Regions from separate parts of the Paenibacillus sp. FSL M7-0134 genome, predicted to be linked through region 4. Evidence: riboswitches for the same ligand, from Rfam matches in the RefSeq annotation. Region 4 holds a riboswitch; each other region holds the start of a gene.
The links. A riboswitch is a leader RNA that binds a small molecule or an ion and turns the genes downstream of it on or off. The one in region 4 is predicted to bind cobalamin.
Positions count from the first base shown of each region.

Region 1 (4,865 bases), on a different contig from region 4:
GCTGCCGCGCTTTCGGTTACGACCGAGGTCAATACGTTGAAGCCATTGTCACGGATTTGCAGCGCCAATTCCCGAGCGTCGCTCGTTCCGCATAGCATGAATATCATGAGCCCTTCACCTGCCCGCTTCCGTTCACTACAGATGGCGTATGTGAATGCTCGTGATGGTGATCATGGTCATCATGGCTGTGAGCATGGACATGCTCATGAGTGTGATCGTGGCTGTGTGTATGGTGATCATGATGATCGTGCTCATGTGCATGATGATGATGTTCATGGTCGTGCTCATGCTCATGATGGTGATCATGATCGTGATGGTGATCGTGGTGATGATGGTGGTGCTCCTGCGCCTCCAGACGGAACTGGCAGTTATCACAATTGGCCGTAACCTTGCCAAACAAGCCTTCCTTAGCTCGCTCCAGCACCAGTTCAATCAATTGGGGATGGAAACCAAAATATCCGCCCATCTCCACTTGTAATGTAGGGTGAGCCTCGGCAAATTCCTGGGTCATTTCTCCGATGCGCTTAATCAGCACACCCGTGAACAGAAAATAGGGAAGCACGATAATCTTTTTGGCCCCCAATCGTACACAACGCTCCAATCCATCGGGAAAAGAAGGCTGCGTCACACCGATAAAGCTGCTCTCTACCCACGTATAAGAAAGCTGCTCCCACAGCATACGGGTGATTTTGAAAAAGTCACTGTTCGCATCTGGATCGCTACTTCCGCGTCCTAACACAAGTACCGCCGTTTCTTCGTCGGATACCTCGGGAAATGCCTCTACAGCGCTATTCATTCCCGCTGGAATCGCAACCGGACGGGCCTCTTTCAAGCGGCTTTGCAGAATGCTGACGATTTTCTCGTGAACACCAATCGGGCGTCCGTATACAAATTCCACCTGCGGATATTTTGCTTTTGCCCGATCAATAGCCATCGGAATATCAATTTTGGCATGTACCGCTGCGAACAAGATAATCGGAATAAGAACGACACGCGTCGCCCCTTTCTCCACACATGTTTGCATCCCTTCAGCAATGCTGGGACGTGCCAACTCCAAGAAACAGGTTTCCACGCACATATCCGGTACCCGGTCTGCCACTGCCTGTGCAAATTCCAGCAGCTCCTGGTTCCCCTCCGGGTCCCGACTTCCATGTCCAACCAACAATATTGCATCCACTGCTGTTTTTTCCTCCTCTTTAATAGGGATAACCTGCATGACGCCCTATTTTATATATATGCTTGTATCCAGTTCATCAGGCCTTCAGTCCATTAATCACCACAAACCGCATTCACTTCTACCGTTGCTGGTGCATCTTCATGCCGGAAACCCGCAACGACGCCTACACGTTTAAAAAATTTATGAAAACGCTCATTCGGATGCCCTTTTTCCTTATATTCAGCAATGACGTTCTCCACGATATCAGTAATCTGATCACCCGGAATTCCTTCCGCTACGGGCTGAGCGGCATGAGCATTGCGACCGAATTTTTTGCCACCGAGGAAGAGGTCGTATCCTCCCTTGCGATAGACGATTCCGATATCCTCCAGCACCGCTCCATAGCAGGCCATACCGCATCCGTTCAAAGCAATACTCGTTTCCTTGGGTGCCTGTAATCCGCCAAGTACAACCTGTAGATGCTCAGCCACAGGCACAGCGTCATCCTTCTCCATATTGCAGAAGTCGCACGCCTTCACCTTAAACACATCGCCAATCGGCATGACAATGAATCGTTCATCCCGCAGCCGTCCGACCAGTTCCTCGGGGTCTGCACACGGCACGCGCAGCACGATCTGATGATCTGGCGAGTATTCCAGCTCGCCGTCATCACCCGCTACCTCGGCGAGCAGCGCCATCTGGCGAGCGGTGAACTTCTTGTTTCCCACACCCGGGGAAACACCCACCTCAAATAGCGCAGGCTTGCCAAAGCCGCCTGTCGCCATCCCGGACGCGGCCCCCGCTCCGGCCACCGCTGACGTTCCGGCGGTGCTCTCGGCGGTAGGCGCTTGCCCGCTCCAGCGAGCGTTGGCTACGCCAGGCAGCTTGCCGCCGACAGCGAGGCGGCTTAGTGCCTCTGCCGCCAGCGATGTCGGGGCTGCGCCGGTTTGCACAGCAGTCGTTGCCTGCACGGCAGCCATCGCTTGCGGGCGTGCCTGCGTCGCAACCGCAGCGCCGCTCGCGGAGGGTCCAGCGGGCTTAGTCGGGGCTGCGCCTGCTTGCAGTGTATCCTCTTGTGCGCCCAGCGACCACGGCTCCGCTTCCGTGCGGAGACGCTGATGCGGCTTGAGTGCCTGCTCGGTCGCATCTAATGTGTATTTGCGCTGATATCCGCGCGGAGTCACGATCAAGCCGTCATACACCATCGTCGAGGAATTGCCGATGATTACAGTCGTCAGCATCCCAATGTCATGGTTCAGCATATCTTCCAGCGTCGTTACAATAACTTGCTGACGTTCACGATAAGCACTTTTCACCAACCCGACTGGAGTTTGCGGATCGCGGTAACGCAGCAAAATGGACTGCGTCTCCACAATCTGGCGGGTACGCCGACCACTGCGCGGGTTGTATAATGCAATCACAAAATCGGCCGAAGCCGCTGCTTCTACGCGCTTCACAATCGTTTCCCATGGGGTTAGATGATCACTCAGACTGATCGTGCACGCATCATGCATAACTGGCGCCCCCAACAGTGATGCACAGGACTGAATAGCCGAGATCCCCGGTACGACTTCTACCTCAACCCCGTCCTCGCGTCGCCAGCCTTTTTGCATCAGCACCTCATACACCAGCCCTGCCATACCATAGACTCCCGCATCTCCACTGGAAATGACAGCTACCTTCTTGCCCATCTCTGCTTGGCGAACCGCCTCCTGTGCACGGCTCACTTCCTCTGTCATTCCTGTGCGTACAATCTCCTGTCCGTTCAACAACGGACGGATCAAATCAACGTAGGTATTGTAGCCGATAATGACCTCACTTTCGGCCAGCGCATCCAGCGCCCGTTTTGTGATATGTTCCATATCTCCTGGTCCAAATCCAATCACCAGCAATTTTCCTAATGGGCTCATCGTGCTCCTCCTATTCATCCTTTTCAGGGCAGCTATGCTATCTATTTCAATGATTTATGCACATCGTGTAACTCAAAAAAACCCCATCCTGCCCGGATGGGGTTTCTATGTACGCATCTCTCATCAGACGAACAAACAGCGTAAGAAGACACTATTTGTCTTCCTCCAGCCTGCCGTTGTTTTCCATCTGACTGTTTACGCTTCAAACGCTGCTGCACGTTCATATCCACGCAAACCTCTAGCCAACATGGAAAAAGCAACGTGTGCCTGATTTCCTGATTTCGTACACCCATCCTCTCCGCGAAGGTTAACGGTGCATACAGATCAAGGTAGGTCTCCTGGCTTGGCATCAACGGATTCTTTCGTCTTCCCCGTTTTTCACGAGTGACCATTTTAAAAAATCCTCTTCCTTACAGTGGCGGGACCGCTCGGGATTTGCACCCGATTCCCTGTTACCCTTTGCTCAACCGCAAAGGCACCTTGTCTGTCCGCTATTTGATTATGGGTCTTATCATAACCTTGCCTCAATCAGTTGTGCAAGCACGAAAAACGCTTTATTTCAAGTTCTCTGCTTTATTTTTTAACATATGTAGCAATTCGTCCGGGTCCGCAGAGATACTTAATAACGCTGGGTGCTCGGCCCCGGTAAACCCTTCTTGCACGCTATGACGCACCATTTCTACTAACGGGTCAAAATATCCATTCACATTCAACAGCCCAATGGGCTTGCGATGAATCCCGATTTGCGCCCAGCACAATACCTCGAATAGCTCCTCGAAGGTTCCCAAGCCACCCGGAAGAGCGATAAACGCATCGGCCATCTCGCTCATTGCCGCTTTACGCTCATGCATGCTTGCTACCTCAATAAATTCGGTAACTCCCCGATGAATGATCTCTGCATCAAATAATAGGGTGGGCATAATGCCAGTGACCTGACCGTCACCCGCCAGCATTCCATCCGCCACCTCTCCCATCAGCCCCCTGCTAGAGCCACCATAGATCAGACGGATATGATGACGAGCCATGGCTTCCCCCAGCTTGCCTGCAGCCTCAACATATACCGATGAATGTCCAGGTCTGGACCCGGCAAATACGCAAATAGAATTCATTAACGTCTCAGCTCCTGTCCTAAGTATCATGCATCGAAACTTATTCATTATATTAGATAAACATTTTCGCTATAACAAAAATCTTTGTCGATGCATGTCCAACAAAAAAAGATAAAGACCTCGTAGGCCCTTATCTTTATTTTACTCTGTATCCCAAAATATAAGTTCATTTTTTAGCATACTGCATTTATAATTTCTATCTCATTTCAATGACCATTCACGATCTTCAGACCACAGCCATGCACCGAATCGTTATGTTCAAAATATTTACCCAGCTCCACCATCATCGCGCCCATGCGCTCTTCGGTTGGAAACACGACTCGGTCAATCCCTTCTTCCACAATGGACTGTGCAGTCACCTTCCCTACGGATACAGCAATCACATCCTCACGAAAAGCTTCCAGTAACTCCTCGATTCGATTTTGCTCTCTGGCATATTGGGCCAAAAATCGGATTTGCGGACCACTTGTAAACGTAACAGCATCAACATTACGATGGATAACATCCTCCAGTAACGCCTGCAATTTTGCTTCCTCAGGTGGGATATGCTTATAAGGAAGTACCTGGCGGGTCACTGCCTCCTGCTCGTCCAGCCACTTTACCAACCGTGGAGCTGGATCGCCATGCAGTTGCAACAGTACTTCCTTCCCCTTCAGATCGTATGGGGCGAAAGCTCCTGTCAATCCGATC
Region 1 is NZ_JBBOXV010000001.1:678,932-683,796, forward strand. It holds gene cobK (precorrin-6A reductase) at 1-107, opposite strand, end outside; gene NSQ58_RS02890 (sirohydrochlorin chelatase) at 104-1,177, opposite strand; gene cobJ (precorrin-3B C(17)-methyltransferase) at 1,270-3,066, opposite strand; cobalamin riboswitch at 3,378-3,563, opposite strand; gene NSQ58_RS02900 (LOG family protein) at 3,621-4,175, opposite strand; gene NSQ58_RS02905 (uroporphyrinogen-III synthase) at 4,382-4,865, opposite strand, start outside.
Region 1: another riboswitch for cobalamin. It lies ahead of cobJ (precorrin-3B C(17)-methyltransferase); the one in region 4 lies ahead of NSQ58_RS20710 (ABC transporter substrate-binding protein).

Region 2 (4,865 bases), on a different contig from region 4:
TATCGGTCTATCCCTTATTCCGGTGGCGATGAACAATGTAGCAGGGGGTCAGGGCAGTTCGGACTTTGGACAGCCACGTAATTTACTGTTGGCCTTAGTCACACTACTGGTTATTCTGCTTGTGAATCGGTTGGCAAAAGGCTTTTTGCGCTCGATTTCCGTGCTTATTGGTTTGTTCGCGGGCACAGTGGTTGCTTATGGAATGGGAATGGTGCATTTTGCTCCCGTGGCGGAGGCTTCATGGGTGAGTGTTGCACAGCCGTTTTATTTTGGTAAGCCAGAGTTTAGCATTATGGCAGTTTGTACGATGATTATCGTCAATATTGTCAGTATGGTTGAGTCTACAGGCGTTTATTTGGCAGTTGGCAAAGCAATTGATCAGAAGGTGGAGCAGAAGCAGATCGTCAATGGTCTGCGTTCCGAAGGACTTGCGATTATGCTTGGGGGTATTTTTAACGCGTTTCCTTATACAGCTTTCTCGCAAAATGTTGGTCTGATTTCACTCACACGCGTCAAATCGCGAAACGTTATTTTTGCTGCGGGCGGTATCATGGTTGTTCTTGGTTTGCTTCCTAAGCTGGCTGCCTTAACGACAGTGATTCCTAACGCTGTGCTGGGCGGGGCGATGATCGTCATGTTCGGCTCGGTCGCTGCATCAGGCATGTCTATTTTGTCAGAAGTGGATCTACGGAAAGAAAGCAATCTGCTGATCGCAGCATGCAGCATTGCCGTGGGCCTAGGCTCTGCCGTTCTGCCGCAAATGTTCGACCAGCTGCCGAGCTTTGCTAAAATGCTGTTGCAAAATGGCATCGTTTCGGGTTCGATTACAGCGATTGTCTTGAACATCGTTTTGACAAGAAAACAGGGCGAACCGGTCAAAAGCGTGACGGTTCAGGAGGTTCCACAGAAGGTTTGATGATTAGGAATAAATAAACCCTTGCCGTCTGGGGACATATAGATATTGACCCTGTCCGACTGTGCAGTGGCGCTAAAGTTAACTCTTAAGTTGATTTATTTACTAGAGGAATTTGCTAGAGTAGTGGGCGAGGTCGTGGTATAATTTACCTTATGGATTTTGAATAGTGGTGGATGTTTTCGGACTACGGTGCAGCTTCCCGAAAGGGGGTGAAGCCGATGGTTACACTTGTGTCGTGCTACGATGTGGTGCGTTGGATGGTTACGTTACTAAGCCTGGTGTTTAGTATTCGTAAACTTTATCGCTGGCTACGTCGAAAATTTCGGAACAAGCGAAAACCCACCGCGTAATTAGGTTGGCCCCTAACGGTGGGTTTCGTTTGCATTAACATTTAGTTATGCAGCGCGCCGTGGTGGTGATCCACAGCCTTTCAAGTCCTAAGAGTCTTTGCCGTTGGCGCGGCGAAGACTCTTTTTAGTATACGGACACGATGATTATCTATATACCTAATTTTAGCACGTTCATTTCGTGCACGCAATGAATAGACATCACCTTCATTCTCGCCACATCGTTCAAATTTAAATTATTGTGCAGCATTTATTGACAAGCCTGTGACAACAAAATAAGATCGTAATGGAAAGAAATAAAGGAAGAAAACAGGTGTGAGCCGGACGACTCTATGTACGGGGTTTTGCTGAGACCATGTAGATGGTTGTTGAGCGTGTTCACTTAAAAGGGAAGTTCGGTTGATTCCGACACGGGCCCGCCACTGTATACAGGCATCAGCAGGATACTGCTGGAGCTTTCAGAACAGCCACTGGAACTGTGAAGAACCGGGAAGGCCTGAAAGATGCGCCTGGAGTCAGGAGACCTGCCTGTTTTGACATCACTGTCAGACCCACGGGATGCTGGGGAGGTGGTTAGGCGTGCTGCATACGGAATGTCTGAAACCGATCTGATCCCTTCTATGTTTTTGGAGTTGGCTTCGAGGTGAGTTTTGACATTTTATAATGAAAGCATTTCTGACTGCTGATCAAGTGGTCCGGAATGCTTTTTTCGCGTTTTGCGTTAGGTTTATATGATTTTACAAGATAGAGGGGGATTCATTGAATGATTAGCAATCGTAGCAGGCGTTCATGGTTGATATGTACAGGGGTGATGCTGCTGCTGGCAGTTATGGCTCTTTCGGGATGTGCCAGCAATAAGACGTCGGATAGCTCCGGCAAGGGTGAAAACGCGTCAGCACAACAAACAGCGACAGATAAAAAGCTGGTAATGGCGTATACATGGAAACCGTCAGGCGTTGACCCGCACGGAGATAATAGCTGGGATGTGATGCGATCCGGTGCAGGTGAGACACTGGTACGTTTGAATGAAAAGCTGGAGCCTGTGGCTTGGCTGGCAAAGGAGTGGAAGCAGGATAGTCCTACAGTTTGGACGTTCAGCTTGCAGGATAAAGTCACTTTTCATGATGGAAAGAGTATGGATGCAGTAGGTGTAAAAGCGTCTTTGCTGCGCTCTATCGAGAAAAGCCATCTGGCTAAGGATTTACTGAATGTGAAGTCCATTGATGTAAGCGGCCCGCTGGCTTTGAAAATCACGACAAACCAGCCGAACGCGGCGCTGGTGTCCAATCTAGCTGATCCATCGACAATTGTACTGGATGTGGCATCGATGAAAGATGAGCAGAGTTACCCAGCGATGACAGGCGCCTTTAAAATCAAAGCGTTCAACAAGGACCAATCGTTGGTCGTAGAGCGTTATGACGGATATTGGGGCGAGAAGGCACGACTGGCTGAAGCGACGATGAAGTTCATTACGGACGGGAATTCGCGTCTGATGGCGCTGCAATCCGGCGAGGTGGACGTAGCGACGGATATTCCGGTTGATAACGCAGAGGTACTGAAAAAGAACGACAAGCTACAAGTGCTGTCGGCTCCCTCCTTGCGCACCCATATGATCGTGTACAATATGGAATCGCCAGTATTCAAGGATGCGGCGAACCGTAAGGTGGTGGACAGCCTGATTCCGCGCACATCGATTGTGAGCGCCGTCATGAGGGGCTTCGGTACGGAAGCAAGTAGTCCGTTCCCGAGCATTCTTCCCTTCGGTAAAGTTGAGCGTAAAGCGCTGGATGGAACGGCAGAGCAGCTGTTGACGAAGGATGGCTGGCAGAAGGACGCTCAAGGGACATGGACTAAGCAAGGCAAGCCGTTCGAGGTTACGCTGCTGACTTTCCCTCAGCGTCCAGAGCTCTCTGTTATGGCTGAGGTCATCCAAAGCCAATTGCTGAAAGAGGGAATCCAGGTCAAGATTCGCAAGGTGGAAAATATCGACGAGGCGTTGACCAAAAACGATTGGGATTTTGCAATGTACAGCATGCTTACTGCTCATACAGGAGAGCCGCAATATTTTATGGACATGTTTTATTCTTCGAAAAGCGAAGCCAATGTAAGCCGGTATAGTTCCAAACCGCTAGAGAGTATTCTTAACAGCTTGAAGCTGGCGAAGGATACAGCGCAGCGTAATGCTGTGACACTACAAGCGCTGGATATCATCAATGCGGATTTGCCACAGTCGTTCATTGTGCATCCTGATAATGTGTTTGGTGTGAAAAAAGGGGTGGAGGGTTTTACACCCCATCCGATCGAGTATTACTATATTACAGCGCAATCTGATATTACGGAATAACGAGCTGCGTATCCTATGATTCGTTTTATACTGGAACGTGTGGCGCAGCTGCTCATCATTGTATTCGTTGTATCCACGCTGACTTTTGTACTGATGCGGCTCGCTCCTGGTGACCCTGCTACTATTTTGCTCACCGCGCATAATGTCCCTGCCTCTGAGGAGGCGTTGACGACGCTACGGCAGGAACTGGGCTTAAACGAGCCGCTTCATATTCAATATGTGAACTGGCTGCGAGATGTGTTCACGGGGCATTGGGGCACCTCGTATGTATCCAAGGAATCCGTGCTAGCCGAACTATGGAACAGACTGCCTGCTACTGTGGAGCTAGCTGCTGCGGGCTTTGCCGTCATGACGGTGCTTACGCTGGGGCTGGGACTGGCTGCCTCGCTAAAAATCAGCGGCCCACTGGATCGTCTGGGCAGGCTGTTTGCCCTGCTGGGATCGTCGATTCCCTCTTTTTGGCTTGGTTTTCTGTTGATCTATCTATTCTCCGTTCGCTTGGGCTGGCTCCCATCCATGGGAAGGGAGGACTGGACACATCTAGTGCTCCCAGCGCTGACTCTTGGCGCAGGTTTGGGAGCGGTGCAAGCCCGTGTACTGCGCGCTCAAATGCTGGAGCTGGGTGACCGGAATTTTGTGAAAGCAGCGAAGGCTCGAGGCTTTTCGCGTATGCATATCCTGTTTTTTGAGATATTTAAGCATGCGGTTCTGCCTATGATTACACTGCTAGGTACCAATCTATCATTTATGCTGGCAGGTAATGTCATCGTCGAGACCATTTTTTCATGGCCGGGGTTAGGTAAGTATTTTATAGATGCGATTACCCAGCGAGATTATCCGGTGATTCAGGGGTATGTTATTTTTGCCGTATTTTTAATTGTAGGTGTTCAGTGTTTGGTGGATTTGGTCCAGACGGCGATAGATCCGAGGCTACGTTTGCGTTAAGGGGGAAGCTGAAAATGAAAAAGATACGGCTTTCCTTTCAAGGGAGCTTGCTGGCAGGAGGCGTACTTTTTGGTCTGATCGTGCTGCTTGGGTTATTGGCTCCATGGGTCGCTCCTCATGATCCTCTTCAAGTGGATCTTTTGAACCGTCTGGCACCACCCAGTCGGAAATATCCTTTCGGTACGGATCATCTGGGTCGGGATGTGCTGTCACGGCTAATTTACGGGATTCGGACGAGCGTGCTAATCGCATGTGCAATTACTGTAGCTACGTTGTGCTTCAGTCTGCCTATAGGGTTGCTCATTGGTTATGT
Region 2 is NZ_JBBOXV010000001.1:929,381-934,245, reverse strand. It holds gene NSQ58_RS04010 (nucleobase:cation symporter-2 family protein) at 1-916, shown strand, start outside; cobalamin riboswitch at 1,606-1,809, shown strand; gene NSQ58_RS04005 (ABC transporter substrate-binding protein) at 2,027-3,607, shown strand; gene nikB (nickel ABC transporter permease) at 3,623-4,552, shown strand; gene nikC (nickel transporter permease) at 4,567-4,865, shown strand, end outside.
Region 2: another riboswitch for cobalamin. It lies ahead of NSQ58_RS04005 (ABC transporter substrate-binding protein); the one in region 4 lies ahead of NSQ58_RS20710 (ABC transporter substrate-binding protein).

Region 3 (4,865 bases), on a different contig from region 4:
ATTGCTGGATCGAATACAGCTTGTGTCTATACTGATTTCCGACTCATCGGCAAAGGATGAACTGTATTTGAATTTTAGTTGCTCCTGGGATCAAGAACATGGCTTAGGCGTACATATGAAGCAGATGAAAATGGAGCATATTCAAGGCGTTTATACATTATATGACCTAGAATAAATCCCCCTTCCCGGCTTTTACCAAAAAGGGCCGGAAAGGGGAATAGGATATGGTGAAAATGATGGTGCGATTCGATACGATAAAAAGATTAGTTGGATACAGCCAATGCAGCCCGGGCTGCTTGAGCCGCTTGTACCATTAGTCGCAAGGCGGCGATAGATTCCTCCTTGGTGCGGGTTTTCAGACCACAGTCCGGATTAACCCAGAACAAATCTGATGGCAGTACGCGCAGAGCACGCTGGATCATGCTTAGCATTTCAGATACATCGGGGATGCGCGGACTGTGGATATCGTACACGCCCAGACCGATGCCCTTGTCGTATACCTGATCTTCAAAGCTGACAATCAGTTCTCCGTGACTTCGCGAAGTTTCAATAGATATAACGTCGGCATCCATATCGGAGATGGACTGAATCATATGCTGAAATTCGGAATAGCACATGTGCGTATGGATTTGGGTCGCAGGCTCAACGGTGGCCGTGGTCACAAGGAAGGCTTGAACCGCCCAGTCCAGATAGGCTTGCTGTTGTTCTTTTTTCAGTGGAAGCCCTTCACGAATTGCAGGCTCATCGACCTGAATCATGCCGATGCCCGCTTGTTCCAGTGCCTCTACCTCTGCCCGTAATGCCAGAGCCAACTGTAAAGCAACTTGACTACGAGGAATATCGTTACGTTCAAAAGACCAGTTCAAAATGGTCACAGGGCCTGTAAGCATTCCCTTAACAGGCTTGGAAGTTAACGATTGGGCGAATGCCGTTTCTTCCACGGTCATGGGCTGATCAAAGGAAACGTCTCCGTATATAATCGGCGGTTTGACACAGCGGGAGCCGTAGGACTGCACCCATCCGTTTTGCGTAAAAGCAAAGCCGTTCAGCTTTTCGCCAAAAAATTCAACCATATCGGTCCGCTCAAATTCCCCATGAACAAGCACGTCAATGCCAATGTCCTCTTGAATATCAATCCATTCCTTAATTTGCTGTTGGATGAACGCCCGGTATTGCTCGGCTGACCATTCTCCTTTGCGATAGTGCAGGCGGGCCTTGCGGATCTCGGCGGTTTGCGGGAAGCTACCAATGGTCGTCGTAGGCAGTGGAGGCAACTTCAGCTTATTTTGCTGAATCTCACGACGCTCGGCGAAAGGAACGCTGCGTGACAGAGGCTCTTTTGCCAACAGGTCGGCCAGATCGGCAGCTGTCTGTACGCGTGCCGCTGAACTGTTGAAACGGGCTACCGCATCCGCACTTTGCTCAAGCTTGGCGAGTGCGGAAGGATCGTGTTTGCCAAGTGCAGCCGTCAGGACGGCGATTTCCTCCAGCTTTTCATCGGCAAAGGCCAGCGCTTGCACCAGCTCCTTGTCCAGCTTGTGCTCTGCCTCCAGACTGACTGGCACATGCAGCAGACTGCATGATGGCTGTACGATAAGCTGTGCGGCAGTGGTTTGTTCTGCTAACTGACCCAGCAGGGCAGCCACAGCGTTCAGGTCGCTTCGCCATATATTGCGCCCGTCAATAACCCCAGCGCCCAGCGTTTTTCCTTTAGGGAAGCCATGCTGCAATATATGCTGAAGATTTTCGCCATCATCATACACAAAATCAAGACCCAATCCCTGTACCGGAAGTGCGGACAGACGCTCATAATGGTCCAGGCTGCCAAAGTAGGTTTGCAGCATTATATTCAAGGAGGGCGCAGCTTGAGTCAAAGCTTCATAGACTTCCTGAATAATGTCCAAATCCTCTGCCGGGAATGAGGTGGTTAGGACAGGTTCATCGATTTGGACCCACTGAACGCCTTCTGCCGCTAGTTCAGACAGGATACGGGTGTACAGTGGCAGGAAGCTTCGTACGATGGTGGCCAAATCCTTACGATCATAGCCTTTGGATAAGGTAACGAATGAATAGGGGCCGATGAGGACCGGTTTCCCATCAATGCCTAGTTCTCGTTTTGCTTCACGATAAGCCTGTAAGGGTTTATTTTCAGTGAACACCGGGACTGCGTTTGCCAATTCAGGAACGATGTAGTGATAATTGGTATTCATCCATTTGGTCATTTCACTGGCGGTTGCTCCCTTCTGTCCACGAGCGATCCCAAAATACACGGACAGAGGAACCGGACCTGCGGGACGATGGTTGAACCGTTCGGGTACCAGACCGAACATTACAGATGTATCCAGCATGTGATCGTAATAGGAGAAGTCTCCGACAGGAATGCGATCAATCCCCTTGTCACGCTGCTTGCTCAGATGCTCCAACCGTAATCTTTTCATCTCCGTCTGCAGTTCGCTTTCGTTAATGCTGCCGTTCCAGAAGCGTTCCAGTGCTTTCTTCCATTCCCGGTTTTCGCCGATACGCGGATATCCCAGATTACTGCTAATCAAGCCGGACAATTCAGGCCATTCAATAATGGACATGTACTTTTCCTCCTAGTGGGTAGCTGTTTTATTTTTACGTACCAAAAAAGGCATTCTTCCCCCAGAGTTAAAAATAAGTAGGGGAAAGAATGCCTCCGTGATTAAAAAATCAAAAATACGGCGACTGCTCTTAACACCTCCCTATCTTCCGTAGGTACTTGCGATGTTGTTAAAATAGGCAGGTCTCCTGACTTACGGATCATGACTCTCAGCATTCCTTCCCGGTCTGTGGACCAGTGGATATATGAACAGCTGAAAGTTCCCCGTTTACAGTGGCGGGACCGTGCCGGATTTGCACCGGCTTCCCTTTTAAGCCTGATCTGAATAGAACAGACACCTATCTCCAAGCTATGCGGTTAAGGTATGACGAATAATTATGCACTCGTATACTTGTTCACCATCATAAGTGAAACTTACAGGATGCGCAATAGAAACTCCAATGGAAACAGTTAGCTATATGAAAAAAAGACAAGCCTTACCCATGATGGGGACTTGTCTTAGATATATAGCATCTTGCCGGGTAAACTTCGCGTTAAGCCAATGAAACGGTATAGCCTGCCTGAATACTGGCTTTTACATCTACCAGACGCTGGTTGCGACTGCCCCGGAAGGGAAGGGTCAGGTCCTTTTGCTGTTCTACAAAACGACCATCCACAATCACATCGCACAAAAGCGCTAGCTCCTGTCGCTCCTGATCTGTGAGTAAATCTTCATAGACAAAGCCAGTATAAGCCCACACGGTTCGGTCGGGACAGGCCTCGCGGAAGTCACGCACAAATTGCGAGCATTCTGCTGCTGAGAAAAACGGATCTCCCCCGCAGAGAGTCAGTCCGTCCAACAACGGATTATCCATGATGTCACGAATGACTTCCTGTTGTCGTTGGGGTGTAAATGGCTCACCTGCACGGAAGCTCCACGACGCTGGATTAAAGCATCCGGGACAGGCATGACGGCAACCGCTAATAAACACGACAGTGCGCAGGCCGTATCCTTCGTTCAGAGATTCCGGAATGTAGCCACACAAATTCACTTATGTTTCACCCGGTCTCGAACTTCTGCCTGTTTTGCAGCATTAAAGCGAACGGTATAATCTCCTGTCAGATATCCGGTTACCCGACGTAAGCGCTGAAAGTGTGTATGCTCCTCATCTGTGCCGCATTGGGGGCAGCTTGTCCCGATAATCCCTTCATAACCACATTCCGTACAACGATCCACCGGGTGGTTGATAGAGAAATAGCCGATGTTCTGATGCAGTGCGTACTGAACAATTTTAAGAAACGCATCCGGGTTATTCCGCGCGTTACCATCCAGCTCGATGTATGAAATCGCACCAGCGTTGCAGAGGTTATGGAACGGAGCTTCCAAGCTGATTTTACGAGCAGCCGGGAGCGTATAATACACGGGAATATGAAAAGAATTCGTGTAATATTCTCGATCATTTACCTCAGGGATAATCCCGAAATCACGTTGATCCAGCAATGTGAACTTGCCCGACAGACCTTCGGCAGGCGTAGCGAACAATGTAATATTTAAATTGTGATATTCACTCATTCGATCGCAATACACGCGCATGGAAGTGATGATTCGCTGTGCCTCGCGGTATACGAAATCATCCTCCCCGTGGTGTTTCCCGTATAGTGCCTTCATGCACTCAGCCAGCCCGATGAACCCGATCGAAAGCGTACCGTGCTTTAGTACGCTTCCCACCTTATCATCTGGCGCCAGTTGTTCTCCACCTTCCCATACCCCTTCGCGCATCATAAAGTCCGAGGCTTTGGCCGGTTGGCTGGTCTGGATTTGATAGCGATGGATTAGGCCATCCACCGCAATGCGCATAACTTCTTCCAGTCTCGCATCAAAGCGATCACGGTCAGGTGTCAGGCGTTTGCCTGTGCAAATACCATACTCAATGCCAAGCCGCACCAGATTAATGGTATTGAAGGAGAGATTTCCCTTGCCACTCTGCCGGTTTCTACCGAAACGGTCAGAAATGGTGCGGGTACGGCAACCCATTGTCGCTATAATGGTATCCGGGTCATCAGCACGGTAAAAAGGCAAGTTGAAGGTGGCATCCACATTCACAAAATTGGGATACATCCGTCTGCTAGAGCATTCTACTGCCCGTAAGAACAAATCATAATTGATGTCGCCTTCTGCCTGGTTGATTCCCTCTTTGCATTGGAAAATATGCTGCGGAAAAATAGGAGTTTCCCCGCTGCCCAAGCCGCGAATAGTGGCCTCCAGCAGCGATTGAGTAACAAGCCGTCCTTCAGCAGACGTGCA
Region 3 is NZ_JBBOXV010000001.1:708,479-713,343, reverse strand. It holds gene NSQ58_RS03035 (DUF6985 domain-containing protein) at 1-175, shown strand, start outside; gene metE (5-methyltetrahydropteroyltriglutamate--homocysteine S-methyltransferase) at 264-2,582, opposite strand; cobalamin riboswitch at 2,743-2,938, opposite strand; gene nrdG (anaerobic ribonucleoside-triphosphate reductase activating protein) at 3,115-3,612, opposite strand; gene NSQ58_RS03020 (anaerobic ribonucleoside triphosphate reductase) at 3,609-4,865, opposite strand, start outside.
Region 3: another riboswitch for cobalamin. It lies ahead of metE (5-methyltetrahydropteroyltriglutamate--homocysteine S-methyltransferase); the one in region 4 lies ahead of NSQ58_RS20710 (ABC transporter substrate-binding protein).

Region 4 (4,865 bases):
CAAAGCCAATCACTCCACATACCGAGACAGCGGCTGCTGTCAGTAGCGTGGAAATGATCAGAACAGATAGCTTCGTCGCATCTACATGAACTCCCATGTGAGCCGCCTGACGTTCACCCAAAGCCAAAATATTCAGCACACGTGCCCGATTCCATAGAAATACCAGTCCTATGACCACATAAGGTAAAAGGATTCCTGTATATGACCAACCGCGCAGGCTAAGACTTCCCATCGTCCAGTACAATATTTCATTGACCGTCTCCTTCGACATGGCTGTCAGAAAGGAAACAACCGCCCCCAGAAAGGATTGCATCACCACACCCGACAAAATGAGACTTTGTGTCGGAATTTTTCCACCTTCCCGTGCCAACGTCAGCACCATCCACAGCGTCAGCATTCCGGTCGTAAATGCCACTAGCGGCAGCGTCCATATGCCAACAAATGAAAATTGAAGGCCCCAATAAATCAGTACTGCCGCTCCTACCGAAGCCCCCGAGGATACCCCCAGTGTATACGGATCAGCCAAAGGATTACGCAGCACACCCTGAAATCCGGCTCCCGCCAGCGCCAGCGCTGCTCCTACCAACATTCCCAGTAACACTCGTGGCAATCTGACCTTCAAAATAATTTGCTCTGAGGATGTATTCCAATCCGGTGTAAACGTATCGCCTAACCACGGAAGGTGGTTAACCAGAATGCCCGTGATCTGGCTGACCGGAAGCTTGGCCGAGCCGATGCCAAGACAGAGCAGTAGCGTCAGTAACAGCAGGACAAGACCTGTTCCTCCAAAGCCGATCAGTTTACGGTTCATTTGAAAATTTCAGGATACACGCCCTTGGCCACTTCCTTGAGACCTTCCGTTACGCGTGGACCCGGACGACTAATCAAATTATCATCCACGGCAAATACCCGGTTGTGGCGAACAGCCGATATTTGATCCCATCCACTGCGAGCTTTAATGATTTCGCCGAGCGTTTGACCAGTTTTGTCGTCCTTGACACTTTTGCTGTACAAAATCACGTCAGGGTTCGCAGCAATAATATTTTCCTCACTAATTTGGTACCACCCCTTCTGCGTGGCACCTACATTTTCGCCGCCCGCTAACGTGATCAGCTCGTCCATAAACTCGCCTTTACCAACTGTCCAGCCTGGTGAAAACTCGACGTATACCCGCAGCTTCTGCCCTTTACCGATATTTTTAATTCCTTCTTTCACTTCAGCTACATCTGCTCTCATCTTGTCAGTCACCGCTCTCGCTTCTTTCTGATGATCGGTGATTTTCCCATACAATTCGATGTTAGCCATGACATCTTCAACTGTCTTCGGTTCCGTTTTAAAAATCATAATTCCCATGTCGCGCAGCTTGGTCGTAGCCTGTTCACTAAGTGATATCCCTGCAAAAACGACTTCCGGGTTAGCAGCAATGATCGCCTCTTCGTTCGGTTTCATAATACCGCCCACTTTAGGCTTTTTCGTAGCTGCTTCCGGGTAATCAGAGTAGTCGGAGACGCCAACAATTTCCTTATCCAGCCCGATGGCGAACAGCGCCTCGGTTTCTGCCGGGGAAACGGAAACGATTTTATCCGGCGCTTTTTTGAATGTAAATTCCTGTCCTGTTGTATCCTTAACCGTGAGTGGGTAAACTGTTTTGCCCGGAGGCTCTTGTGCGGTTACGGTCTTTCCTGGCTGCTGTGAAGAAGTCTGATTCTCTTTATTTTCAGCATTTTTCCCATTAGCGCCACATGCACTCAGCACAACTGCCAAAATCAGAACCAATAGACCTGTTGTCCAAACCTTTATTTTTTTTCCTGCCATGATTTGCACCCCTTCATAAAAAAAATCGTTAAGAGCGTTACTTGAGCATCATCAGATATCTTCTAAATCCAGCCTTCTTTTCCTATCAAAAAACCCCCGCATCCTCATATCAGGACACAGGGGTCACGTTAGCGCAGATCGTGCGCAGGCGGCAGCTTCTTTCCGCATGGACAGTCACTGCGAACACGTCATCCTTTCCTCGAAGGATTATGGTGACAGGCGGACGGGCAGGTATCCTGACTTATGGTAAGATGCATGTCCTGAAATTCTTTCATATGCTTAGTAGCACATAAAGCAGGACTAACGGGCATGTTTCCATTTACAGTGGCGGGACCGCGCCGGACTCACACCGACTTCCCTTTTAACAGCGCAGGCAAGGGAAACCATAGTTTCATCACGCTGCGCCGACCTCGTCTGCTGGATATTTGATAAGTGGTAGTCAAGCCGTTCTTTTACTTGATGATTATAGGTTAAAAAGAGGCGGCTTACAACCCAAACAGCCTCTTTATCCGCAGGTGTCTAACCTAATGAGGAAGCATTTCTGCTATGTAATTGTGCCGTCCTGCCAGCCTCAATTGAATCCTAAATGCTTCTCCCGGCCTCGGATTCAGACTCCAAAAATCATGACCCGGTATCAGCATGCAAGCCAACTGACGAATTACGCCACCATGCGTAACGACCAAAACAGAGAGCGGCGCAGCAGTCAAACCCATGGGTTGAACTTCCATAGCAACACGCCATTCATACAGAGAGTCAAGAAATTTCCGTAGACGATTCACAAAATCTGTCCAAGACTCTCCTCCAGGAGGGGTTATCCGTTGTGGCTCATCAATCCAAGCGCGATACAAAGACACATCCTTGAGCATGTCATACGTTTTTCCATCCCACTCGCCAAAATGAAGCTCTCGCAGACGTGGTTCCATCATAGGAGACATAGTAGATAGGGAATCTCCAGACGTCAATTCTGATTCTGGCACAATGATCTGCAAGGTCTGGCGACATCGCATTAAATCGCTGCAATAGATTCGAGCAAAGGACTGCCCTTGCAATTTTTCTTGCAAAGGCTTTAATTCCTGCTCTGCTCCCGGTAGCAAACCTAAGTCGGAGTGTCCCAGATATCGACGTTCCTTGTTCCATAAGGTTGTGCCGTGACGAACTAACACGAGTTCCATGTCCCAATGCAGATCTTCTTTAGCATCATACGGCACCTTATCCTCCTGTGAGTTCGGACTTTGTGCGTATTCTACTCTCCTTTTTGCTGCTATATCTTGTTTCAAGAAATGTCACTTCCTGCTCGATCATTATTCAGTGTGTCACTCCTCACCGCACCCATCCCAAGGCAAAACAACCTGCGGCTCCTAACAAACACAATCCTACAAACATACTGGACACGGCGAACATCAGCTGGATCGTATGCCGTATATCTTTCGACTCTAGCGGTCGTATCCAATCGCCCATGTATGCACGAAAGGAGCGCACGCCATGATACACATTATAGCCTCCAAGACGAATCCCCAGTGCACCAGCAACAGCCGATTCCGGGAAGCCACTGTTCGGGCTTGGGTGCAGACGAGCGTCTCGCTTGACTGTGCGCCAGCTTCTTGCAGCATCTCGCTTGTACATCCACGCCGCTACCACAAGCATTGCCGCTGTCAGGCGTGCCGGAATGTAGTTAGCGACATCATCCAGACGTGCTGAAGCCCAGCCTAAATGCAGATACTTTTCATTTTTATAGCCAACCATGGAATCGAGCGTATTCACAGCACGATAAGCCAGCGCCAAGGGTGCTCCCCCGATCAGGGCATAAAAAAGCGGGGAAATAATCGCGTCCACGATATTTTCAGCGACCGTTTCAACCGTACCGCGTACAATCTCAGGCTCATCAAGCTGTTGCGTATCCCGCCCAACTATCATGCCCAGCTCCCGCCGTGCCGCAGCCAGGTCATCCGCCTGCAACGCTCGGTATACTGCCATTCCTGCGTCCTTTAGTCCTTTGGAAGCAATCGTGGTCGCAATCAGCACCATTTCTACGCCGACAGACAACCACGGATGGATCCAGGCAAGCAAGTGCAATAGCGCCCAGGCGAGCGTAAAGGAGCCTCCCGCCACAATGAGTGGAAGCAGTATACCCGCACGTTTCAACCCCCGGTCACTTCGGGCCTGGCGGCGAATCACTTTTTCCAATGCTGAAATGGCATGTCCCATACCGATGACTGGATGTGGCAACCACCTCGGGTCACCGATCAGCCTGTCCAAAAGATAGGCTGCCAGGATAATCAAGCTAACTGTCACGCCGCTGCTCCTCCTCCAGCACTTCACCCAATACAGACAGCAGCCTGTCGTTGGCTTCTGCATCCTTGACCGCAATTCGAAAATGGCTCGTCGTCAGTCCCGGATACATAGCACAGCTACGTATAAGAATTCCGCGTTGTCCAAGCGCCTGCTGAATCGCCGATGCGCTCCACGTACCCGGCGCCCTTGCCAGCACGTAATTGGCTTCGCCGGGAACGACACCGCAGCCCCATTCCGCCAAGGCGGTCAACAGGCGGTTGCGCTCCGTAGCAATCAGCTCCTGTGTTTGGTGCTCATATGCTTGCCCACTTCTCAAACACGCTTCCCCAGCCAGCAACGCCAATCCATTCACACTCCAGGTCACCTGTTTGGCCGTCATTCGCCGGATATAATCTGGATGAGCAATCGCATAGCCCAATCGCAAGCCAGGAATGGCATAAAATTTGGTCATTGACCGGATCAAAATCACATGAGGATAACGATCCAGCACAGGCAGTAGTGAGATTCGCCGTTCCAGCGGGATAAAATCAATGAATGCTTCATCCACCACCAGCACGGTACCCGTTTTGCCAGCCGCTTCTGCCAGTTCGCACAGCTCCTGCTTACCATATTGCACACCGTTTGGATTATTCGGCTGCCCAAGAAACAAAACATCTACCTGCTCCATGAGCTGAAGGATGTCCTCCACGTCCGCCTTCCATTGAAGCGAGGCCTTCCCGTACACCCGGTTGACCTCAGCTCCGAATTTGCCAGCCAGC
Region 4 is NZ_JBBOXV010000002.1:1,134,472-1,139,336, reverse strand. It holds gene NSQ58_RS20715 (FecCD family ABC transporter permease) at 1-811, opposite strand, end outside; gene NSQ58_RS20710 (ABC transporter substrate-binding protein) at 808-1,815, opposite strand; cobalamin riboswitch at 2,025-2,218, opposite strand; gene NSQ58_RS20705 (histidine phosphatase family protein) at 2,340-3,092, opposite strand; gene cbiB (adenosylcobinamide-phosphate synthase CbiB) at 3,136-4,107, opposite strand; gene cobD (threonine-phosphate decarboxylase CobD) at 4,097-4,865, opposite strand, start outside.